Regions from separate parts of the Streptomyces sp. Pv4-95 genome, predicted to be linked through region 2. Evidence: riboswitches for the same ligand, from Rfam matches in the RefSeq annotation. Region 2 holds a riboswitch; each other region holds the start of a gene.
The links. Region 2 has a riboswitch for cyclic di-AMP ahead of QOM21_RS21860 (transglycosylase family protein). Riboswitches for the same ligand answer to the same signal wherever they lie in the genome.
Positions count from the first base shown of each region.

Region 1: it holds a riboswitch for cyclic di-AMP, as region 2 does, so the genes downstream of both, QOM21_RS19320 (M23 family metallopeptidase) here and QOM21_RS21860 (transglycosylase family protein) in region 2, are expected to answer to the same signal.
Region 3: it holds a riboswitch for cyclic di-AMP, as region 2 does, so the genes downstream of both, QOM21_RS14730 (NlpC/P60 family protein) here and QOM21_RS21860 (transglycosylase family protein) in region 2, are expected to answer to the same signal.
Region 4: it holds a riboswitch for cyclic di-AMP, as region 2 does, so the genes downstream of both, QOM21_RS09960 (M23 family metallopeptidase) here and QOM21_RS21860 (transglycosylase family protein) in region 2, are expected to answer to the same signal.

Region 1 covers NZ_CP127172.1:4,407,834-4,413,388, forward strand. The annotation lists gene QOM21_RS19310 (PP2C family protein-serine/threonine phosphatase) at 52-1,131, shown strand; gene QOM21_RS19315 (DUF2332 family protein) at 1,169-2,275, opposite strand; cyclic di-AMP (ydaO/yuaA leader) riboswitch at 2,814-2,957, shown strand; gene QOM21_RS19320 (M23 family metallopeptidase) at 2,969-4,189, shown strand; gene QOM21_RS19325 (aldo/keto reductase) at 4,346-5,287, shown strand; gene QOM21_RS19330 (hypothetical protein) at 5,432-5,555, opposite strand, start outside.
Region 2 covers NZ_CP127172.1:4,975,429-4,980,983, reverse strand. The annotation lists gene QOM21_RS21875 (DUF501 domain-containing protein) at 1-194, opposite strand, end outside; gene QOM21_RS21870 (septum formation initiator family protein) at 275-727, opposite strand; gene eno (phosphopyruvate hydratase) at 866-2,152, opposite strand; gene QOM21_RS21860 (transglycosylase family protein) at 2,659-3,303, opposite strand; cyclic di-AMP (ydaO/yuaA leader) riboswitch at 3,311-3,521, opposite strand; gene QOM21_RS21855 (transglycosylase family protein) at 3,732-4,826, opposite strand; gene QOM21_RS21850 (cytochrome P450) at 5,044-5,555, opposite strand, start outside.
Region 3 covers NZ_CP127172.1:3,361,672-3,367,226, forward strand. The annotation lists gene QOM21_RS14720 (peptidoglycan DD-metalloendopeptidase family protein) at 1-905, shown strand, start outside; gene pcrA (DNA helicase PcrA) at 978-3,461, opposite strand; cyclic di-AMP (ydaO/yuaA leader) riboswitch at 3,900-4,086, shown strand; gene QOM21_RS14730 (NlpC/P60 family protein) at 4,094-5,245, shown strand; gene QOM21_RS14735 (hypothetical protein) at 5,443-5,555, opposite strand, start outside.
Region 4 covers NZ_CP127172.1:2,238,934-2,244,488, forward strand. The annotation lists gene QOM21_RS09945 (GNAT family N-acetyltransferase) at 1-140, opposite strand, end outside; gene QOM21_RS09950 (HPr family phosphocarrier protein) at 364-645, shown strand; gene QOM21_RS09955 (GntR family transcriptional regulator) at 1,081-1,770, opposite strand; gene QOM21_RS09960 (M23 family metallopeptidase) at 1,979-2,791, opposite strand; cyclic di-AMP (ydaO/yuaA leader) riboswitch at 2,804-2,960, opposite strand; gene QOM21_RS09965 (M16 family metallopeptidase) at 3,204-4,580, opposite strand; gene QOM21_RS09970 (M16 family metallopeptidase) at 4,610-5,555, opposite strand, start outside.

The DNA of each region.
Region 1 (5,555 bases), 570 kb from region 2:
AGCGGCAGGGCCCGCCCGGGCGACGAGGAGCGGCTGCCGCGCCGCGAGCGGATGTCGCCCTGGAGCCGCCGGCTGGCGCGCCGGCTGCCGCTCATCCTGATCGTCGGCGGCGTGGTCTTCGACATCGCGACGCCGGAGCAGTACACCGCCTCGCCGTTCTTCTCCGCCGCCCCGCTCGTCGCGGCACCGCTCCACTCGCTGCGCACCACGGCGATCGTCGCCTTGGCGGCCGTCGTCGGCGAGCTCTGGTCCGTCGTTTATCACGGCACCCAGGACACCCATGAGTCGGCCACCGAGGCCGTGACCGTGGTGATCGTCGCCGTGCTGGCTCTCGGCATCAACCGCGCCGTCCGCAGGAACGATGCCCGGCTCGCCTCCGTACGCGATGTCTCCGAGGCCGTCCAGCGGGCCGTCCTGCCGCCGCCCGCGGAGCGGATCGGCGGCCTCGCGGTCGCCGCGCGCTACGTGGGGGCGCGGGCGGACGCCAGGATCGGGGGCGATCTCTATGCCGTGCAGGACACTCCGCACGGCGTACGGCTGATCGTCGGCGATGTGCGCGGCAAGGGGCTGGAGGCGGTGGAGGCCGCGGTGGTCGTCATCGGCGCCTTCCGGGAGGCGGCGGAGCAGGAGACCTCGCTGGAGGCGGTGGCGGGCCGGCTGGAGCGGGCGCTGCAGCGCGAGGGCGGGAGACGCGACGGGCTGGACCAGTTCGAGGGGTTCACCACGGCCGTCCTGGCGGAGGTTCCCTCCAAGGAGCACGCCGTGCTGCGCGTCCTCAACCGCGGCCACCCGCCCCCGCTGCTGCTCGCCCCGGACGGCGGCCTGCTGGAACTGGCCCCTTCGACGCCGGCGCTGCCGCTGGGGATGAGCGAGGTGGCGGGGTGGCCGGACCGGGCGGACGAGACGTTCTTCCCGGCCGGTTCGCTGCTGCTGCTGTTCACCGACGGGGTGACCGAGGCCCGCAACCTGGCCAACCGGTTCTACGACCCGTCGGCCAAGTTGCGCGGCCGCCATTTCAACGGCCCGGCGGACCTCCTCGACCTGCTGGTGAAGGACGTCGCGCGGCACACGGGAGGGGCGCCCGCCGACGACATGGCGCTGCTCGCGCTGCAGCGGCCGCTGGGGGTATAGGCGGCGGCTCCGCCTCCGGCGCGTCCGGCCAGGGCCGTCATCGCGCCCCGAGGACGGGTTCCCGGAGCCAGTGCAGGATCTGTCCGTGCGGGCCGGTGAGGGCGACCGGTTGTTCGTCCAGCGACAGGGTCAGCAGATGCGCGTACTCGGGCGGCAGGGCATCGTGCGCCGGGTCGGTGATCCAGGGCAGCTCGGTGTGGTGCTCGTTGGAGATCCAGTGCCCTGGACCGCCCCGCTCGGCCAGGACGGACCGTACGAGCCGGGCGAACTCCGCACGGCGGGCCGGCGGCAGATACATCAGAGCGACGCTGTGGAAGATGACCAGCGTCGCCTCCCGCGGGGCCGCCGCGGCCAGCGCCGGCAGCTCGTCGACGAGATCCCCGCGGACGAGCGTGGGCCGGGGCGCGTCCCGTACCGCTTCGACGGCGGCCGCGAGCCGGTCCGCGCGCGCCCGCTGCCCGGGCCAGACCAGGGCCTGCAGCCAGCGGTGGTCGTCGGGCCGGGTGACCGGGTCAAGCGGGTCCAGATCGATGCCCGCGCGCCAGACGACCTCCGGCAGCGCGGTGGGCGCGGGCGGCGCGTCCGCCGGCGGGGGAGTCGCCCGGCTCGTGCGGCACGTGAACGTCACCGGGCTGCCCGGGGCGCCCACTTCCTGGGTGCCGTGGCCGCCTCCCTCGGCGCCGCCCTCGTAGCGGTAGCGGTAGCGGTCGGGGTGCAGGCACAGCCCGGCCGACGTGCCGACCTCGAGCAGTGCCAGCGGCTGCGGCAGCCGGGCGAGCAGCGGGAGCAGGGTGGCGCAGCGGGCGGGCTCGTTGGTCTGGGTGGCGCGCTGCATGATCACGGCGCGGACCTCGTCCCAGTGCCGGATCGTCCACTCCCGCCAGCGTCCGTACGCGGCCTCACCGTGCGGGCCCTGTTCGGCGTGCGGACCGTCGAGATAGCGGACGGCGGCGAGGAGGAGATTGGGCTGCTGCTTGTTCCCCGCGGGCAGCGACCCCGCGAGCACGTCGCAGAACTCGGCGTCCTGACTGATCCGCGCGGTCAGCTCCTCGTGGGCGTCGGACTGCCCCCGCGCCTGCTGCCAGGAGAACTCCCGGTACCGATCGGCCACTGTCTGCGCGCTGTTGACGACGTTGACGACCATGATCCGACGTTACTGCTCTCACGCTCCGTGATGGTCGGGCACCCCTCCGCATAACGACTGGCGCACGATCGTCGGGAGATCGTTTGGAGCCGGTTGGTCAACTCGCCCGGATTGGGGCGCTCGTGGGTGAAAAAGTCCACGCCAAAGCTCCTACGGAGCACATACGGATTCCCGGGAACGCTTGGAATTCAGTGGCCATCTCTATTACTGTCCGATAACGCAGCGCGGTCGTCCCAGCCGTCGCAAGTGGCGGCACCGCGCGCCGACGCCGAATCCCGTAAGCGCACTTCACGCACTCCCGTACCTCCAGCACTCCCGGCAATGCCGCACCCTCCGTATCTCCACCCTCGCTTCGAACTTCACGTAACTCCCGCACTTCACGCACCTTCTGCACGTCGCGCACGCCGCCACCGCATCTCGCACCGGCCGGCCGCACGGCCTGCTCCGGCGCACCGAAGAGCCCCGAGTCGCGCCGAAGCCCCGAAGCCGTCGGCCGGAGCCGCGGAACGCACCGGCCCTGCCGAGTCTGCCGAAGGCGCACCGAACCGCACCGAACTGCACCAAGGGAACCGGGGAACCACCACCTTGGGGTGAATCGGACGCCCTCGTCAGAGGGTGCCCGTAGGAGACCTTCCTGCTCCGAACCCGTCAGCTAACCCGGTAGGCGAGAAGGAAGGAAAGGAGTGCGCCCCCGTGGCGTCCAACAGGCCTGCCCCCGAGGTTCCGTCCGCCTACGACCTCGACGACCGGAGTGTCTTCGACGGGCCCGGCCCCCTCGACGACCCGGGTTCCCCTGACGGCCCAGCGGCCTTCGGTGGCCAGAGATTCCCTGAACACCGAGGTCACCTCGACGGGCGGGACTCCGGATTCGGATTCCCCGCCGCCGACCGTGACGGCGACGGGGAGTGGGAGGAGTGGAATCCCACCGAGGAGTCCATCCGCCCCGTCCGCGGCAAGCACCGGGTGGCCAGACAGCGCGGCGGCGGACTCGCCCGCAGCAGCACCGTCCTGGGCGTCGGCGTGATCGCCGCGGTCGGTGCCGGCGGGATGGCCACGGCCGAGGGCCGGCCGCCGGTCCCGATCTCGATGCCGGACGTCGGCGGCATGGCCGACGACCTCGCCGAGAAGCTGCCGGACGCCAAGTCGCTCCCCGGCATCGGCGGCCTCATATCCGACTCCGACGCCGACCAGAGCTCCGATTCCGCCGCATCGGCAGCGGGCGGCGCGGACTCCGCGGTCGCCGGCGCCCCCCTCGCCTCCCAGGGCAAGGACGCGGGCGAGACGCTGCGCAACCGCATCCTGCAGCAGGCCGATGCCCAGCAGGGCGCCGGTGAGCAGCAGGCGCGCGATGCCGCCCAAGACGCGGCCATCGAGAAGGCCGAGGAGGCCGCGGCCGAGCACCAGAAGGTGGCCGAGAAGGCTGCCGAGGCCAAGAAGGCCGCGGAGCTGGAGGCCAAGCGCGAGGCGGCGGAGGCCGCCCGCGAGAAGGCGGAGGCCGAGCGCCTCGCCAAGCTGGCGCGGAGCTTCATCGCCCCCGTCTCCTCGTACACCCTCACCGCGAGCTTCGGGCAGGCCGGCGACCGCTGGTCCGCCGACCACACCGGTCAGGACTTCGCCGCACCGACCGGCACTCTCGTCAAGGCCGTGCACTCCGGCACCATCACCCAGGCCGGCTGGGCCGGCTCGTACGGCTACCGCATCGTCCTGACCATGGACGACGGCACCGAACTCTGGTTCTGCCACCTGTCGTCCATGGTGAAGACCTCCGGCGAGGTCAAGGCCGGTGACGTCATCGGCCGCGTCGGCGCCACCGGCAACGTCACCGGCCCGCACCTCCACCTGGAGGTCCGCCCGGACGCCGGCGACCCCATCGACCCGATGACGTGGCTGCGCGACCACGGGGTGAGTGTCTGAGAGGCGCGTGAGGCGGCAGCGGGGGCGCGATCCGGTGGAGGGTTCGCCCCGGCAGCCGCGCGAGCCGTTGTGCTGGAGGCCGCGTCCTGAGGGGCGGGGACGAGGTTCGGGCTCGGCGGGGGAATTTTCCCTTCCGAACCGACGCTGCAACCACGCATGACCGCGACACACAAGACCCTCGGCTCGCTCTCCGTCTCCCCTCTGTCCCTCGGCGGCAATGTCTTCGGCTGGACGGCGGACGAAGCCGAGTCCTTCGCCGTGCTCGACGCGTACGTGGCGGGCGGCGGCAACTTCATCGACACCGCAGACGTCTACTCGGCCTGGGTGCCGGGCAACAAGGGCGGCGAGTCCGAGACCGTGATCGGCAACTGGCTGGCCGCCCGCGGCAACCGCGAGGACGTCGTCATCGCCACCAAGGTCGGCGCCCACCCCGACCACAAGGGCCTGTCCGCCGCCACCATCAAGGGCGCCGTCGACGAGTCCCTGACCCGCCTGCGCACCGACTACATCGACCTCTACTACACCCACTACGACGATGAGTCGGTCGAGGTCTCGGAGTTCCTGACCGCGCTCGACGACCTCGTACGGGCCGGCAAGGTCCGCGAGATCGCCGCGTCCAACATCTCCGCGCGGCGCCTGGAGGAGTCCCTGGCCTTCTCCACGAGCGAGGGCCTGGCCCGCTACGTCGCCCTGCAGCCGCACTACAACCTTGTCTCCCGCGAGACCTACGAGGGCGAACTCGCCGACGTCGCCGCCCGCAACGGCCTGTCCGCGGTCCCGTACTACGCCCTCGCCTCGGGCTTCCTGACCGGCAAGTACCGCCCCGGCGCGAGCGTCGACAGTGCCCGCGCCGAAGGCGCCGCCAAGCACCTGACGACCGACCGGGGCCGCCGTGTCCTCCAGGCCCTCGACACCGTCGCGGTCGCCCACGAGGCCGAGATCGCCACCGTCGCCCTCGCCTGGCTCGCCACCCGCCCCACCATCGCGGCCCCGATCGCCAGCGCCCGCACGGTGGCCCAGCTCCCGGCACTCCTCGCGGTCGGCGAACTCACCCTGACCGACGAAGACCTGACCCTCCTCACAGAGGCATCGGCCTGAGGGCCATCCCTTCCGGCACCATCACTGAGGGCGGCAGCGCGTGGGTGCGCGGCCGCCCTCAATGCGTGCAGCCCGTGCCCAGACCGTGGGGGAGGCCCTGCTCCTACGCCGGGGCGTCCGCTGGTTCGTCTACTTCTACTTCCGCTACTTCCGTCGATCGACCGTCACCCACGAGGCGAGCGCGACCCCACCGGCCACTGTGAACACAGAGGGCCACGCCCCGATCTTCTTCGCCAACGGATGCGACCCGGCAAACGCGGCCACATAA
Region 2 (5,555 bases):
AGGTAGTACAGCGTGGGGAAGGGGGTGCCGTCCTCCAGGCGCGGCGCCGTCTCGACGACATCCGGCTGGCCGCAGGGGCAGCGGTGCGCGATGGCGCGCAGCCCGCGCGGCGGGCGGCCCAACTGCTCCTTGAAGGCGGCGATGTCCTCGGCGGTGGGCTCGGTGGGCTCGGTCTGGGGCGGGGCGGTGTCCATGTGCGCTTTCGGTGAGGTCGGTGGTGCGGGGGACGTGACGGGCCGGACGGAACGAGGCGGACTGGGGCGGTGCGGCGGCGCTACCGCCGGTCGGCGGAGTCGACGCCGTCCCACAGATTCTCGTACCAGGGGCGCTGTGCGGCTGCCGGCGCCTTGCGCACCGCACCGGTGCGGGGGCCGTCCTGGACGATATATCCGGTCTCACCCGGCGCGATGTAGTGCAGATGCCGGCGGGCCTGCTGCCGGACGTACTCCGGGTCCTGCCAGCGGGCCTTCTCGTCGCGCAGCCGGTTCAGCTCCCGGCCGGCCTCCTGCGCCTTGCGGCGCTGGTCGGCGATGTCCGAACGCTGGGAGACGTACTGCCTTATGGGGTAGGCGAGGGCGACGACCAACGAGCACATCACCAGGGCGAGCAGGGCGGCGCGGCCGGTGAGGCGGTTGCGGCGGGGCGGCCGGGCGCGGTAGACCCGGGCGGCGGCCTGCTCGCCGAGCGCCTTGAGTCGGGTCGCGGTCGAGAACCGGTCCGCGGACACATCGCCTCCCCTTGATCACCGGACGGTGCACACTACGCGCCGGCTCCGCCGCCCTGCGGGCGTCGCAAGCAAAGCCGTCCCCGGCAACGGTACGGGACCGTTGCCGGGGACGCTTCGAAGTGGTGCGCTGCGCTCGCGTCAGTTGGCGGTGCGGAACCGCGGGAAGGCGGAGCGGCCGGCGTAGACGGCGGCGTCGTCGAGGATCTCCTCGATGCGCAGCAGCTGGTTGTACTTGGCGACGCGCTCGGAGCGGGCCGGGGCACCGGTCTTGATCTGGCCGCAGTTGGTGGCGACGGCCAGGTCGGCGATGGTGACGTCCTCGGTCTCGCCGGAGCGGTGCGACATCATGCACTTGAAGCCGTTGCGCTGGGCCAGCTCGACGGCGTCCAGGGTCTCGGTCAGCGAGCCGATCTGGTTGACCTTCACCAGCAGCGCGTTGGCGGAGTTCTCCTCGATGCCGCGGGCCAGGCGCTCGGGGTTGGTGACGAACAGGTCGTCGCCGACGAGCTGCACCTTGGAGCCGAGCTTCTCGGTGATGACGTTCCAGCCGGCCCAGTCGTCCTCGAACAGCGGGTCCTCGATGGAGACGAGCGGGTAGTCCGCCACGAGCCCCTCGTAGTACTCCGTCATCTCGGCGGCCGAGCGCTCCTTGCCCTCGAACTGGTAGACGCCGTCCTTGTAGAACTCGGAGGCGGCGACGTCGAGCGCCAGGGCGATGTCCTGGCCGGGGGCGTAACCGGCTTCCTTGATGGCTTCCAGGATGAGGTCGAGGGCCTCGCGGTTGGAGCCGAGGTTCGGGGCGAAGCCGCCCTCGTCGCCGAGACCGGTGGCCAGACCCTTGGTCTTCAGGACCTTCTTGAGGGTGTGGTAGACCTCGGCGCCCCAGCGCAGCGCCTCGGAGAAGGACTCCGCGCCGATCGGGGCGATCATGAACTCCTGGATGTCCACGTTGGAGTCGGCGTGCGACCCACCGTTGAGGATGTTCATCATCGGGACGGGCAGGACGTGCGCGTTCGGGCCACCGAGGTAGCGGAACAGCGGGAGGTCGCTGGCCTCGGAGGCGGCGTGCGCGACGGCGAGGGAGACGCCGAGGATGGCGTTGGCGCCGAGGGAGCCCTTGTTGTCCGTGGCGTCCAGGTCGAACATCGCCTGGTCGATCAGCCGCTGCTCGGTCGCGTCGTAGCCGACGAGCTCCGGGCCGATCTGCTCGATGACGGCCAGGACGGCCTTCTCCACGCCCTTGCCCATGTAGCGGCTCGGGTCGCCGTCACGGAGCTCGATGGCCTCGAAGGCACCGGTCGAGGCGCCGGACGGAACGGCGGCACGGCCCGTGCTGCCGTCGTCGAGGCCGACCTCGACCTCGACCGTGGGATTACCTCGCGAGTCGAGAATTTCGCGGGCTACGACGACGTCGATGGACGGCACGTTGTCTCCTTCATGGGTGTCTGGAGTTCTGCAGCACGAGCCTAACGGCCTTGGGCGCATCCGTTCGCCCTCGGCCCGCTCAGTGGGACGAAAAGAGGCCCAAAAGCCCAGCTCATGGGAGGTTTCGCCACATTGTTCGCCGAGCGGGAAAAGTTGCCTGACGATGCTGGTCAAGACCGCCTGCCGGGGACGGGTGCGCACCCTCTTCCGCGACGCGAAATCCGGGCCGCCGACATGGAGAAGCCCCGCCGCGGCGCGATGGGGGATGGCGCGCCGCCGCGGGGCGGTCTCCTGCACGAGCGGGTGGAGCGGAGGGCAGACGCGATGGACGCGATGGTCACGGGGGACGGCGTGGGGAGAGCGGTCCGTCCCCGGTTCGTTCACACCGGCTGCCCGGCCCCGGACCCCTCAGCCGGGGCGGGCGGATCGTGCGTACCGCCGTACGCACGGACCACCCGGCCGGCCGGAGACGGTGAGGTCCTCGGCGCCCCTGTGCAGGGGTCGGCTCAGACGTCGAGCTTCTGGCCGGGGATGATCAGGTTCGGGTTGCCGCCGATGACGGACTTGTTGTCCGAGTAGAGCGCCTTCCAGGTGGTGCCGTGCGCCTTGGCGATCTTGGCGAGGGTGTCGCCCGCCTTGACGGTGTAGTTGCCGGAGGCGTTGGACTTCGGGGCCGGCTTCGACTTCTCGGGCGCGGGGGCCGGCGCAGGCTTCTCGGCCTTCTCGCCGGTGTTGCCCTGCGGGGCGTCGCCGGAGGTGTCGAGGTCGGGGGAGGGGCCACCGGCGGTCAGGTTGCCGGCGCCGGCGCAGGACCAGGCACCCGGGCCCTGGATGGCGAGCAGCTTCTCGGCGGCGGCTATCTGCTGGCTCTTGGTGGCCAGGTCGGCGCGCGCGGCGTACTGGGTGCCACCGGCGGCGGCCCAGCTGGAGTTGGAGAACTGCAGGCCGCCGTAGTAGCCGTTGCCGGTGTTGATCGACCAGTTGCCACCGGACTCGCACTGGGCGACGGCGTCCCAGGTCTCGACGGACGCGGCGGAGGCGGAGGAGGCGCCCATGAGCGGGACGGCCACGGCAGCACCGGCGACACCGGCGAGGGTGGCGACGCGGACGGCCTTGGAGGGACGACGGTGCTTGCCCTTGTTGTTCAGCATGGTTCGTTCGTTTCCTCACCGACGCCTGCGAGGTGAGCTGTCGGGTTCGGGCCATGTGAGTTGCCCGGCCGCGTGTACATGACATGCGACTTCACCCCAAGCCGGTTGACCCGCTTTCACGGGTGGGGCCGGCGCTTACCTTGGGTCCCCCGCTCCTGCCTTCGGCGCTTGCGCGTCGACCGCCTTCGACCACCGGCAGGATTCGGCGTGTGATCGAAGGGCCCGCTTTGGCGAGCGGTCCTGACCGTAAGCAGTAACCCCCTTGGTGTTCAAACCCCACCATCTGAACCAAGTTGACCGTTTTTGATCATAGGGTGCACCCATTTCTGCAGGTGGACCCAGGTTTGGGAACGGCGCGGGAGCTGGACGCCGCACCCCGGAACGAGAGCCTTGTCTCACTTTCCCAAAAGGGGGCGAAGGTGAGCGAACTACCCTTCGATGTGCCCGAGATCGAGGATCTGCCCCGGCTTGATCAGGTCGGCGTCGGCGCCGACGACGCCCTCGTTGCGGTCGTAGAGGGCGGGCCACCCACCGGGCACCTCACGGGCCTCCGCGATGGCTGACAGGCTGTCACCGGCGCGCACGGTGTAGTCGCCGCCGGCCGGACCGGTCTGATGCGCGTCACCGTCACGGGAGGCGTGCCGGCCCGACGAGCGGCCGCTGTCGTCCGCCTCGTCCGCGCCCTCACCGCTCTCCTCGGCGCCGCCGCGGTGCCTGCCCGTGCCGGGCGTCCCATCCGCCGTGGAGTCGCCGCCCGCGGACGCGTCATCCGGCGCGCCCGTCCCGTCGGTGCGGCTGCCGCCCTCGTCCCGGCCGTCGGCACGGGAGGGGTCATCGCCACGGGAGGAGTCGTCGCGCCGGTCGTCCGCCGTCGGGGAGCCGGAGTCGGACGGATCGGAATCCGCGGGCCCGGACTGCTCGGCGGGATCCGACGCGTCAGGGGAGGGCGTCGCGTCGGACGGCTCGTCGCCTTCCGACGGGCCGGAGGAGTCGGAGGAGCCCGAGGAGTCCGAGGAGTCCGAGGAGTCCGAGGAGTCCGACGGGTCCGACGGGTCCGAGGAGTCGGACGGGCCGGAGCCGTCGGAGGGGTCCAGGAGGTCCGGGTCGAGGAGGCTCACGCCGCCCGGGTCGACCTCGGGCGAGGAGCCGTCCGCGGTCAGCCCGGCGTTCACCGCACAGCTGGGCCAGGCGTCGGGCCCGCGGTCGTCCAGGATCGCCTCGGCCACGGATATCTGCTGGGAGCGGCTGGCGAGGTCGGGGCGGGAGGCGTAGTCCGCGCCGCCGTACTCGTCCCACATGTCCTGGGTCAGCTGCAGGCCGCCGTAGAAGCCGTTGCCCGAGGCCGCGCTCCACATCCCGCCGCTCTCGCACTGCGCGACGCGGTCCCACGTCGCGGTGTCGGCGGCGTGTGCGCCACTCGCGCCGAGCAGCGGCAGGGCGATGCCGGCGCCGGTGACCCCCGCCGTGACAAAGATGGCCGGTGCTTGACGGGGGCGCCTGTGTCGGCCGTTCCCGGAACGCATGCGGTTGCCTTTCGCGCGGCGGTGGAGTTGTCCGATCGCCGGCCGCGTCCGGCGCACCAATACATCCGGTGCACCAGGTTTGACTTCCGCCGATCGGGTGAAGCTCTTCGGTTCGGTCGAAAGGTAGCCGGGGTCACGGGTAGTCACAAGCCGGTGTAGTGGAGATCACGTAAAGGTCACACAGGTGACGGAGCGTCAATTCCGGACCCGTCCCCGGTCAGGGCCGCGGAGGCGTGAACTCCACCGGAAGCGACCGCAGTCCGCGCATGATGAGACCGCCGCGCCAGCGCAAATCATCAGGTTCCGCCGCAAGGCGGATGTCCGGCAGCCGGGTCAGCAGCGTCGCGAGGGCGGTCTGCCCTTCGAGCCGGGCCAGCGGGGCGCCCAGGCAGTAGTGGATGCCGTGCCCGTATCCCAGGTGCTGATTGTCGCGCCGGGTGAGGTCGAGGGTGTCCGGTTCGGGGAACCGCTCCGGGTCGCGATCCGCCGCGGCCAGCACCACCAGGACGGGGTCGCCCTCGGCGATGCGCTGCCCGCCCAGCGTCAGCTCCTGCGTCGCGAACCGCCACGTCGCCAGCTCGACCGGGCCGTCGTAGCGCAGCAGCTCCTCGATGCCGGTGGCGAGCAGCTCGGTGTCCCCCGCCTCCATCGACTTCTGCAGCAGTTCGCGCTGCGCGGGGTTGCGCAGCAGCGCGTAGGTGCCGTTGCCGATGAGGTTGACGGTGGTCT
Region 3 (5,555 bases), 1.6 Mb from region 2:
CCGGGCAGGCGCACGAGACGTACGAGTCGGAGGACGGTGCCCACACCGCGTCGACTCCCGTGTCCGAGGAGGCCGCGGCCGTCGCCGACGCGATGACGCAGGCCATGCCGGTCACTCCGCCGGTCGCCACTCGCGTCGTCGGCCGGGAGGCCGGCAAGTCGGTCCGCGGCCGTGGCCGCCGGCGGCCGGTGAAGCGGTCGGCGCTGCTGACCGTCGCCGTCCCCTCGGTCGCCGCCATGGGGGTGTGCGCCGTGGCCGCCGCGTCCGTCAGCGGTTTCACGGGCGACGACAAGGAAGAGGCGACCGCGCAGGCCGCGCCGGACACCGGCGGCATCAAACCGGCCCTCGCCAACAGCAAGCTCGACACCCAGCTCGAAGGGCTCAGCAGGGGCGCCGACGACTTCCGCGACCGGGCCAGCCGTACCCAGGAGCGGATCGACCTCAAGGAGCGCCAGGCGCTGGAGCGCAAGCGCGCCGCGGAGGAGGCGGCCCGCAAGGAGGCCGCCCGTCCCAAGTTCCTGCTGCCGGTCAAGCAGCACGGACTGAGCGCGCTCTACGGCCAGGCCGGCGTCAACTGGATGTCCGTGCACAGCGGCATCGACTTCCCGGTCAGCTACGGCACCTCCGTCATGGCCGCGACCGACGGCACCGTCCGCACCCAGTGGAACTCCGCGTACGGCAACATGGCGATCGTGACGGCACCCGACGGCACCGAGACCTGGTACTGCCACCTCAGCAGCACCAAGATCCGCTCCGGTTCGGTCAAGGCCGGTGACCAGATCGCCTACTCGGGCAACTCCGGCAACTCCACCGGGCCGCATCTGCACTTCGAGGTGCGCCCCGGCGGCGGCGAGGCGGTCGACCCGCTGCCGTGGCTGCGCAGCCACGGCCTCGACCCCAACTGACCGGATCCCGGCCCGTCGAAGGGGCCGAGGGCGATGCCCCCGGCCCGACGACTCCGCCGTCCCCCGCGCCGGCTACAGCTTCTGCACCGGCGCGTACCGCAGCAGCAGCCGCTTCGGCTTCTCGCCGCCGAAATCGATCGTCGCCTCGGCGTTGTCGCCGCTGCCCTTGACGCCCACGACCGTGCCGAGCCCGAAGCTGTCGTGGGTGACGCGGTCGCCGATGGTCAGCGCGACGACCGTGCGGTCCTTCGACCGGCGGGTCGCGAAGCCGCTCGGGCCCTTCGCCCGCGCCGACGACGACAGCGCGGAGCCGATGCCGCTCCCGAAGCCGCCGCCCGACGAGAGTCCGCCCATGGAAGCGGACGGCGTCGCGGGCCCGGTCCGCTTCCATTCGACGTGGTCGTCCGGGATCTCCTCCAGGAAGCGGGAGGCGGGGTTGTACGACGGCTGGCCCCAGGCGCTGCGCATCGTCGAGCGGGTGAGGTAGAGCCGCTCACGGGCGCGGGTGATGCCCACGTACGCCAGCCGGCGCTCCTCCTCCAGCTCCTTGGTCTGGCCCAGCGAGCGCATGTGCGGGAAGACGCCGTCCTCCATGCCGGTGAGGAAGACCACCGGGAATTCCAGGCCCTTGGCGGTGTGCAGGGTCATGAGGGTGATGACGCCGCTGCCGTCCTCGTCCTCGTCCGGGATCTGGTCGGAGTCGGCGACCAGCGCGACCTGCTCCAGGAAGTCGGAGAGGGTGCCGGGGTTCTCCTCGCCGCGGTCCTGCTCGAACTCCAGGGCCACCGCGGCGAGTTCCTGGAGGTTCTCGATCCGGGTCTCGTCCTGCGGGTCGGTGGAGGCCTGGAGTTCGGCGAGGTAGCCCGTGCGCTCCAGGACGGCCTCCAGGACGGTCGCCGGGCCCGCACCGGACTCGACGATGGTGCGCAGCTCCTCCATGAGGACGTTGAACCGCCGGACGGCGTTGGCGGAGCGGGCGGCCATGCCGTACGCCTCGTCGACCCGGCGCAGCGCCTGCGGGAAGGTGATCTTCTCGCGCAGGGACAGGGCGTCGATCATCGCCTCGGCGCGGTCGCCGATGCCGCGCTTGGGGACGTTCAGAATGCGGCGCAGCGGGACGGTGTCCTCGGGGTTGGCGAGCACCCGCAGATACGCGAGGACGTCGCGGACCTCCTTGCGCTCGTAGAAGCGCACGCCGCCGACGACCTTGTAGGGCAGCCCCACCCGGATGAAGATCTCTTCGAAGACACGGGACTGGGCGTTGGTGCGGTAGAAGACCGCGACGTCGCCGGCCTTGGCGTCGCCCGCGTCGGTGAGCCGGTCGATCTCGTCGGCGACGAACTGGGCCTCGTCGTGCTCGGTGTCGGCGACATAGCCGGTGATCTTGGGGCCGGCTCCGGCGTCCGTCCAGAGGTTCTTGGGACGGCGGTTCTCGTTGCGCTCGATGACGGCGTTGGCGGCGCTGAGGATCGTCTGGCTGGAGCGGTAGTTCTGCTCCAGCAGGATCGTCGTGGCGTCCGGGTAGTCCTCCTCGAACTGGAGGATGTTGCGGATCGTGGCGCCGCGGAAGGCGTAGATGGACTGGTCGGCGTCGCCGACGACGCACAGCTCGCCGGCTTCCTCCGCGGGGCCGACCAGTTCGCGTACGAGGGTGTACTGGGCGTGGTTGGTGTCCTGGTACTCGTCGACGAGCACGTGCCGGAAGCGGCGGCGGTAGTGGTCGGCGACATCCGGGAAGGCCTGGAGGAGATTGACCGTCGTCATGATGATGTCGTCGAAGTCGAGGGCGTTGGCCTCGCGCAGGCGTGCTTGGTACATCGAGTACGCCTCGGCGACGGACTTCTCGAAACCGTCGGCGGCCTGCTGGGCGAAGGTCTCCTCGTCGACGAGCTCGTTCTTGAGGTTGGAGACCTTGGCGCTGAAGGACTTGGGCGGGAAGCGCTTGGGGTCGAGATCGAGGTCCCGGCACACCAGCGCCATCAGCCGCTTGGAGTCGGCCGCGTCGTAGATCGAGAAGGAGGACGTGAAGCCCAGCTTCTTGCTCTCCCGGCGCAGGATGCGGACGCAGGCGCTGTGGAAGGTGGAGACCCACATCGCGTGGGCGCGCGGGCCGACCAGTTCCTCGACGCGCTCCTTCATCTCGCCCGCGGCCTTGTTGGTGAAGGTGATGGCGAGGATCTGACCAGGGTGCACACCGCGGGCGCCGAGCAGATGCGCGATGCGGTGCGTCAGGACGCGGGTCTTGCCGGAACCCGCGCCCGCGACGATCAGCAGCGGCCCGCCGGTGTGCGCCACGGCGGCCTTCTGCTGTTCGTTGAGCCCCTCCAGGAGGGCGTCCGGATCGACCGCGGGGCGGGCGGCGCCGTCGCGGTAGTAGCGGTCGCGCCCCGGGCCGATGGCGTGCGGGATCCCGCCGGGCACGTCGAAGCGGCCACCGAACAGGTCGGCGGGGATCTCCTCCTGTGCGGGACCGTCCTCGTCCTCGGGAGGCGGCGGGGGCTCCTCGCCCTTCGGGCCGAGGTCCGCCAGGAAGCTGTCGTCAAAGAGGCTGCTCATCGCCCACCGAGTCTAGGCGGCCCCACTGACAGCCCGCCCCGGAGTATCGGATAGTGGGTCCGAATCGGCCGGAGTGGCGCCGGAGGAGACCGGGGAGCGGCTGAACGGGAGCCGTCCAGGGTGTCGTGCAGGGGGCCGGCGGGGCCGCGGGGAGTCGAAATCGGGAGCCGGCGGGCGACGAGGGCGACGCCGGTCGTCGACGCGGGGCGCCTCGGCCCACTTCGTCACCGTCGTGCACCGGATCGTCACACCCCGGAGCCGTGGCGCGGGCCCCCGCCACCACCACGAACCCGACATCTGCCGCAAGTACGCCTGGCACACATTCAGGTCACGAAAAGGTTTCGGGCAAATCGAACATCAGCCTTCACAGGAGCCACACGAGTTGGCTACCGTGCTCGCTCGGGCAGCCCGCATCCCCGCAGACGACAGCGTCAGCACGGGCCGCCTCCGCCGAGTCCGGCCCTGCCACGAAGGCACCCGGAGCCGGGGACCCACCAGCACCACCGGGGTGAATCGATCGGCGCGGCCGCCGGAGGCGGACGCGACGACCGTAGGGCAAGCCTTCCGTCAGCGACACCCGCCCGAACCCGACAGCTAACCCGGTAGGCGGTCCACGGAAGGAGTCGCCGGCCTTGGCGTCGCATCGCAAGCCGCGCACCCGCGTGCTCAGTTCGCCCGGAAGCCGCCGCACGGCGGCCGGGCTCACCACCGCCGCCCTCGCCTCGGTCACGCTGCTCTCGCAGTCCGCCGACGCGGCGCCCCGGGCGCCCAAGCCCACCATCGAAGAGGTCAAGCAGAAGGTCGACGGCCTCTACCGCCAGGCCGAGGTCGCCACCCAGAAGTACAACGCCGCCAAGGAGAAGGCGGAGGGGCAGCGCGAAACCGTCGACAAGCTCCTGGACGCCGCCGCCAAGCGCGCGGAGCGGATGAACGAGTCCCGGCGCACGCTGGGCACGTTCGCGTCGGCCCAGTACCGCACCGGCGGCATGAACCCGACCGCGCAGCTGATGCTCGCGAAGGACCCGCAGCAGTTCGTCGACCGCAGCCACCTCATGGAGCGGCTGACCGGCCGGCAGAAGCAGGCGGTCACCGACTACCAGGAGCAGCAGGCCGAGGCCACCCGGCAGCGCGCGGAGGCGACCCGCAGTCTGGAGCGGCTGCAGGAGTCCCAGACGTCACTGAAGGAGTCCAAGCAGTCGGTCCAGGGCAAGCTGGCCGAGGCCCGGCAGCTGCTGTCCCGGCTGACCGCCCAGGAGAAGGCGCGGCTGGCCGAGCTGGAGCGCAAGCGGGAGGCCGCGGCCCAGCGCAAGGCCGAGGAGCTGGCGCGCAAGCAGGCGGAAGAGGAGCGCCGGCAGCGCGAGGAGCAGAAGCAGCCCGGCGACGGCGCCTCGGACGGCTCGACCGGCGGCGGCAGCGACACCGGCGGTTCGTACTCGACCAAGGCCGACAAGGCGCTCGCCTTCGCCCGCGCGCAGATGGGCAAGCCGTACGTCTGGGGCGCGACCGGCCCCACGTCCTACGACTGCTCGGGGCTGACCCAGGCGGCATGGAAGGCGGCCGGGGTCGACCTGCCGCGCACGACCTGGGACCAGGTGAAGGTGGGCGAGCGGGTGGCCACCAAGGACCTTCAGCCCGGTGACCTGGTGTTCTTCTACGACGACATCAGCCACGTCGGGATGTACATAGGCGGCGGCAAGATGATCCACGCACCGAAGCCGGGCGCCAACGTCCGCGAGGAGTCGATCTACTACATGCCCATCTACGGGAGCGTCCGCCCGGCATAGCGCCGGCGCCGCTCCGCCAAGGCCACCCCCCACGGCCACCCCCCACATGCCACCGCGCGGTCACCGCCCCGGAAGTCCGAACCGGACTCCGGAGGTGGGGACCGCGCGGTGAGCCGTCTGCAGGGCCTTCCGCAAGGCCGTCCGCAGGGCCTCGTCCGGACGACGCCGTGAGCGCGCGAGCGGTGTACCGGGCCGGATCAGGTCCAGAGCACCGCGATGAAGATGTTGGCGACCGTGAGCAGGCCGACCGCGCCGAACAGCGGCTTGGCGACCGTCTCCTCGTCCCGCTTGACGTAGACCAGCGCCAGGA
Region 4 (5,555 bases), 2.7 Mb from region 2:
TCCGAGACCTGCTCGTAGAAGGAGGTCAGCCGCTCGGCGTCATCGGCGGCGATGGGGCGGATGCGCGCCGTGCCGCCGTCGCGCAGCACCACATCGGCTTCCCAGTGGGTCGGGTAGGCGAGGTCCGGCGGCGTCTGCATGCGGCCAGGGTACGGCCGGGCACCGACAACCGGCTCGGCATGCGTACCCTCTGGAAACGGAACGGGCACGGCCACCGTGCCCGGCGCGGGCCCCGGCCCGTGCGCCCGGCGCCTCCCCCGAGGAGGGGCCGCACGCAGGAGGGCCAGGCCGACGGGCCGCCGGGACGTCCCGGCACCATGAGAGACTGGTCTAGACAACAGTCACGACTTGAAGGGCAACACCATGGCTGAGCGCCGCGTCAATGTCGGATGGGCCGAGGGCCTGCACGCCCGCCCCGCGTCGATCTTCGTCCGTGCCGCCACCGCGGCCGGCGTCCCGGTGACGATCGCCAAGGCCGAGGGCAACCCGGTCAACGCCGCCTCCATGCTCGCGGTCCTGGGCCTCGGCGCCGAGGGTGGCGAGGAGATCGTGCTGGCCTCCGACGCCGAAGGCGCCGACGCCGCGCTCGACCGCCTGGCCAAGCTCGTCGCGGACGGTCTCGAGGAGCTCCCCGAGACCGTCTGAGTCCTCGGGACCCCAGTGTCCGCGGCCCCGCCGTGACGACCGGCCGACGGTCGCCACGGCGGGGCCGTTTTCGTTGCCGGGGCGCTCCGTCTCCGGGGCCGTCCGCTGCCGGGGCCGGTTTCGCTGCCGGGGCACGCCGGGCCGGCGGAAGCCACGGAGCCTCCGACGGAAGCCCAGGTCTCCAGGCACAGCGGGACGTTTCGCAAAATCCTGGGTTGCTGCTCCGGCAGACCCGGCAGAAAAATGGCGCGGGATAATCAGCGCCGCGCACTGCTCCGAGCCATTGCCCCAAGAAATCAGCACCACTCCGCGGGCATGCCGAATATCCGGTTCACCGAATTCCGGGCCCGGCCAGGAGAAAGCGTGCCGAATTAGCGGCCACCGCCCTCCCCGCGTGCAATGTATTGCACGCCTTCTTTGTATACGGGGCCTTTGTTAATGGCGGGCGCGCGCCGTGTTGACGGGCTGTTTCGGCTTCCTCACCTCGGCCGCGCCGGCCCTCCGCAGCCGGTGCACCGGCAGGGACCGCTCGATATGAGCGGCCATCAGGGCGCGGGCGCGCTCGGCGTCGCCCCGGGCGACGGCGTCCAGCACCGCGCCGTGTTCGTCCCACGACTCGGCGACCCGGGCGGGCAGTTCGACGACGTACATCCACTCGATCTTCCGCCGCAGCTGGGTGAGCAGCGCCGTCAGACTGGGGCTACCGGCCGCCTGGGCCAGGGTTTCGTGGAACCAGCCGTCCAGTTGGCGCAGGTCCGCGGGGTGGCCGTGGCGTGCGCGCTCCCGGCCCAGCCGCACGAGGCCACGCAGCACCTTGAGATGGGCGGGGCTGCGGCGGGTGGCCGCGCGGGCGGCGCCCATGGGCTCCAACAGGGCGCGGATGTCCAGCAGATCGGCGGCTTCCTGCTCGGTCGGCTCGGCGACACAGGCGCCCGCATGATGGCGGGTGGTGACGAACCCCTCGGACTGCAAGGTCCGCAGCGCCTCCCGGACGGGGACCCTGGACACGCCGTAACGGGCCGCCAGGATGTCCTCGATCAGCCTGCTCCCCGGCGCGAGCACGCCGGAGACGATGTCGTCGCGAATCGCCGTGCATACCGCCTGCGCGGAAATATGGCCTCGCATCGTCCCGTGCCTCCGCCGCAATCCCCAGGAAACGCCGCCGATCGGCGACATTTCCGTGACTCTATTCGACCGGGACGGATTTTCCGACGGGCTTCGGGTATTCATGGATATTTTTTGGCCATCGGCATATCCGGTGGCCAAGGTGTCCCGATAACGCCGAAGCCCCGGCCGGGGCCGGGGCTTCGGAGAGGCTGCGGTGCCGTACGCGTCAGACGTTGACGCCGTGGCCGCGGAGGTAGGCGATCGGGTCGATGTCCGAGCCGTAGTCCGGGCCGGTGCGGGCCTCGAAGTGCAGGTGCGGCCCGGTGACGTTGCCGGTGGCGCCGGAGAGGCCGATCTGCTGGCCGGGGGTGACGGTCTGGCCGACCGAGACGCCCAGCGACGACAGGTGGCCGTACTGGGTGTACGTACCGTCGTTCATCTTGATCACGATGTTGTTGCCGTACGCGCCGCCCCAGCCGGCCTCGACGACGGTGCCCCGGCCCACGGCGTGCACGGAGCTGCCTGAGGCGGCGTGGAAGTCGATGCCGGAGTGGCTGCCGGAGGACCACAGGCCACTGGTGGCCTTGTACGGGGTGGAGACGTAGGAGCCCTCGACGGGCGCGACAAAGGCGTTGAGGCGCTTACGCTCCGCCTCGCGCGCGGCGCGCTCCTTGGCCTCGCGCTCCGCCTTGGCCTTCGCCTCGGCCTTCTTCTTGGCTTCCTCGGCGCGCTGCTTGGCCTCCTTGGCCACCTTCGCGGCGAGGGCCTCGGCCTTGGCCTTGGCTGCGGCGGCCTCGGCGGCCGCCTGCTGGGCGTCCGCCTGGGCGGCGATGCGGCCGGCGAGTTCGTCGCCGGCGACGACGGCCTGCCGCAGACCGGTGTCCTGGGTGGCGGCCGCGTCCGTGGCGGCCAGCGCGGGCGAGGCCACGGAGGCGACGACGCCGGTGGCGGTGAGGGTGGCTATGCCGGCGATTTTGCGGGTCGTGCGAGCAGCGCGGCTCGCACCACGATGCTTCCCGGTGGCACGGGTGAACGCCATGTGCTGGCTTGTCCTTTCCTTCCTTCTCGCCTACCGGGTTAGCTGACGGGTTCGGAGCAGGAAGGTCTCCTACGGCCCCCTCCGAGGAGGGATCCGATTCACCCCAGGGGACATGTGGGTCCCCGGCTCCCCTGGCTCGCGCCGTACGGGGACTCGGCGATGACTGTCCGGTGCCACGGTTGCGGCGTACTTCTGACGAACAGCCGGACTGACGCTAAACGGGACATCTTTCAATCGGCAAACAGAACCGGCACTTTGTGCGGCACGCCACAGGGGCACCACGCAACCAGCCACAATAATCCGGACATAAAGGAGATCCCGTGACGGGCGAGCGTCACGGGATCCCTTTTCCTGCGATTTGAGCGACGGTCACCGGCCCCCGCCGGACCGCCGCGGTGTCACCAACGGCAGGTCAGCCGCCGACGACCTTCACCTCGCCGATGCCCAGCGCCTTGACGGGCTCGGCGATCTGCGCCGCGTCGCCCACCAGGATCGTCACCAGCCGGTCCCCGGGGAAGGCGTTCACCACCGCGGCGGTCGCCTCGACCGTGCCGGTCTCGGCAAGCCGCGCGTACAGCTGCGCCTGGAAGTCGTCCGGGAGGTGCTGCTCGACCTGGTCGGCGAGGGTGCCCGCCACGGCGGCGGCCGTCTCGTACTTCAGCGGCGCGACCCCGACGAGGTTCTGCACGGCGACGTCACGCTCGGCGTCCGTGAGTCCCTCCGCCGCCACGGTGCGGAGCACCTTCCACAGGTCCTCGAGCGCCGGGCCGGTGGAGGCGGTGTCGACCGAGCCGCTGATGGCGAGCATCGCGGCGCCGCTGCCGTCCGCGGTGGAGCGCAGCACCTGGCCGAACGCGCGCACCCCGTAGGTGTAGCCCTTCTCCTCGCGCAGGACGCGGTCCAGGCGGGAGGTGAGGGTGCCGCCCAGGCAGTACGTGCCGAGGACCTGCGCGGGCCAGACCCGGTCGTGCCGGTCGGCACCGATGCGGCCGATGAGCAGCTGCGTCTGGACGGCGCCGGGGCGGTCCACGATCACCACTCGGCCGGTGTCGTCCGCGGTGATCGGCGAGGCCTTCACCGGCTCGGCGGTCGAGCCGGTCCAGGCGCCGAGGGTGCCGGCGAGCGACGCGTCCAGGTCGATGCCGGTGAAGTCACCGACGATGACGGCGGTGGCCGTCGCGGGCCGTACATGCGCCGCGTAGAAGGCGCGAACGGCCGCGGCGTCGATCCGCTCGACGGTCTCCTCGGTGCCCTGCCGGGGCCGCGACATCCGGGAGGCCGACGGGAACAGTTCCTTGGACAGGGCCATCGCGGCCCGCCGCGCGGGGTTGGCGAGCTCGTGCGGGATCTCGTCGAGGCGGTTGCGCACCAGCCGCTCGATCTCGCTGTCCGGGAAGGCGGGCGCGCGCAGTGCGTCGGCGAGCAGGCCGAGGGCGTGGTCCAGCCGCGACGCCGGCACTTCGAGGGAGACCCGCAGACCGGGGTGGTCGGCGTGCGCGTCCATGGTGGCGCCGCAGCGCTCCAGCTCGGCCGCGAACTCCTCGGCGTCGTGCTTGTCGGTGCCCTCGGACAGCGCGCGGGCCATGATCGTGGCGACGCCGTCCAGGCCCTCGGGCTCGGCCTCCAGGGGCGCGACGAGGTTGATCTCGACGGCGACGACCTGCTGGCCGGGGCGGTGGCTGGTCAGCAGGGTGAGCCCGTTGGGCAGTTGGCCGCGGTCCGGTGCCGGGAAGGCCCACGGCCGGGGCGCGCCACCCTGCGGCCTGGGGTGGAACTCCATGCTGGTCATGGCGGAATCTGCGCTGGTCACGGCATCGCTCACTGGGCCGCCTCCTCGTCGTCGTTCTCAGCGGTCTCGGCGGCCGCGTCGGCCGGCTCGGTGGGCTCGTAGACGAGCACCGCGCGGTTGTCGGGACGCAGCCGGGCCTTGGCCACCGCCTGTACTTCCTGCGGGGTGATCTCCAGGACGCGCTGCACGGCGGTCAGCGCGAGCTGCGGGTCGCCGAACAGGACGGCGAACCGGCAGAGTTCGTCGGCGCGGCCGCTGACCGTCGCGAGGCGGTCCAGCCACTCGCGCTCCAACTGAGCCTGCGCACGCTCCATCTCCTCGGGGGTCGGCCCCTCGGCGGCGAACCGGGCCAGCTCCTCGTCGACCGCACGCTCGATGTCCGGGACCTCCACCCCACCGGACGTCTTGACGTCCAGCCAGCCGAGCGACGGCGCGCCGGCCAGCCGCAGCAGACCGAAGCCGGCCGCGACGGCACTGCGGTCACGGCGCACCAGGCGGTTGTAGAGGCGGGAGGACTCGCCGCCGCCCAGGACGGTGAGCGCGAGGTCCGCGGCGTCCGCCTCGCGGGTGCCGTCGTGCGGCAGCCGGTAGGCCGCCATCAGCGCGCGGGCGGGGACCTCCTCCTCGACGACCTCGCGCAGCTCGCCGCCGAGGGTCTCGGGCAACGAGCCGTCCCGCGGCGGCTGCTTGCCGTCGTGCCCCGGGATCGAGCCGAAGTACCTCTCCACCCAGGCCAGGGTCTGCGCCGGGTCGATGTCGCCGACGATCGACAGGACGGCGTTGTTGGGCGCGTAGTACGTACGGAAGAAGGCGCGCGCGTCCTCCAGGGAGGCCGCGTCCAGGTCGGCCATCGAGCCGATGGGCGTGTGGTGGTAGGGGTGGCCCTCCGGGTACGCCATGGCCGTCAGCTTCTCGAAGGCCGTGCCGTAGGGGACGTTGTCGTAGCGCTGGCGGCGCTCGTTCTTCACGACGTCG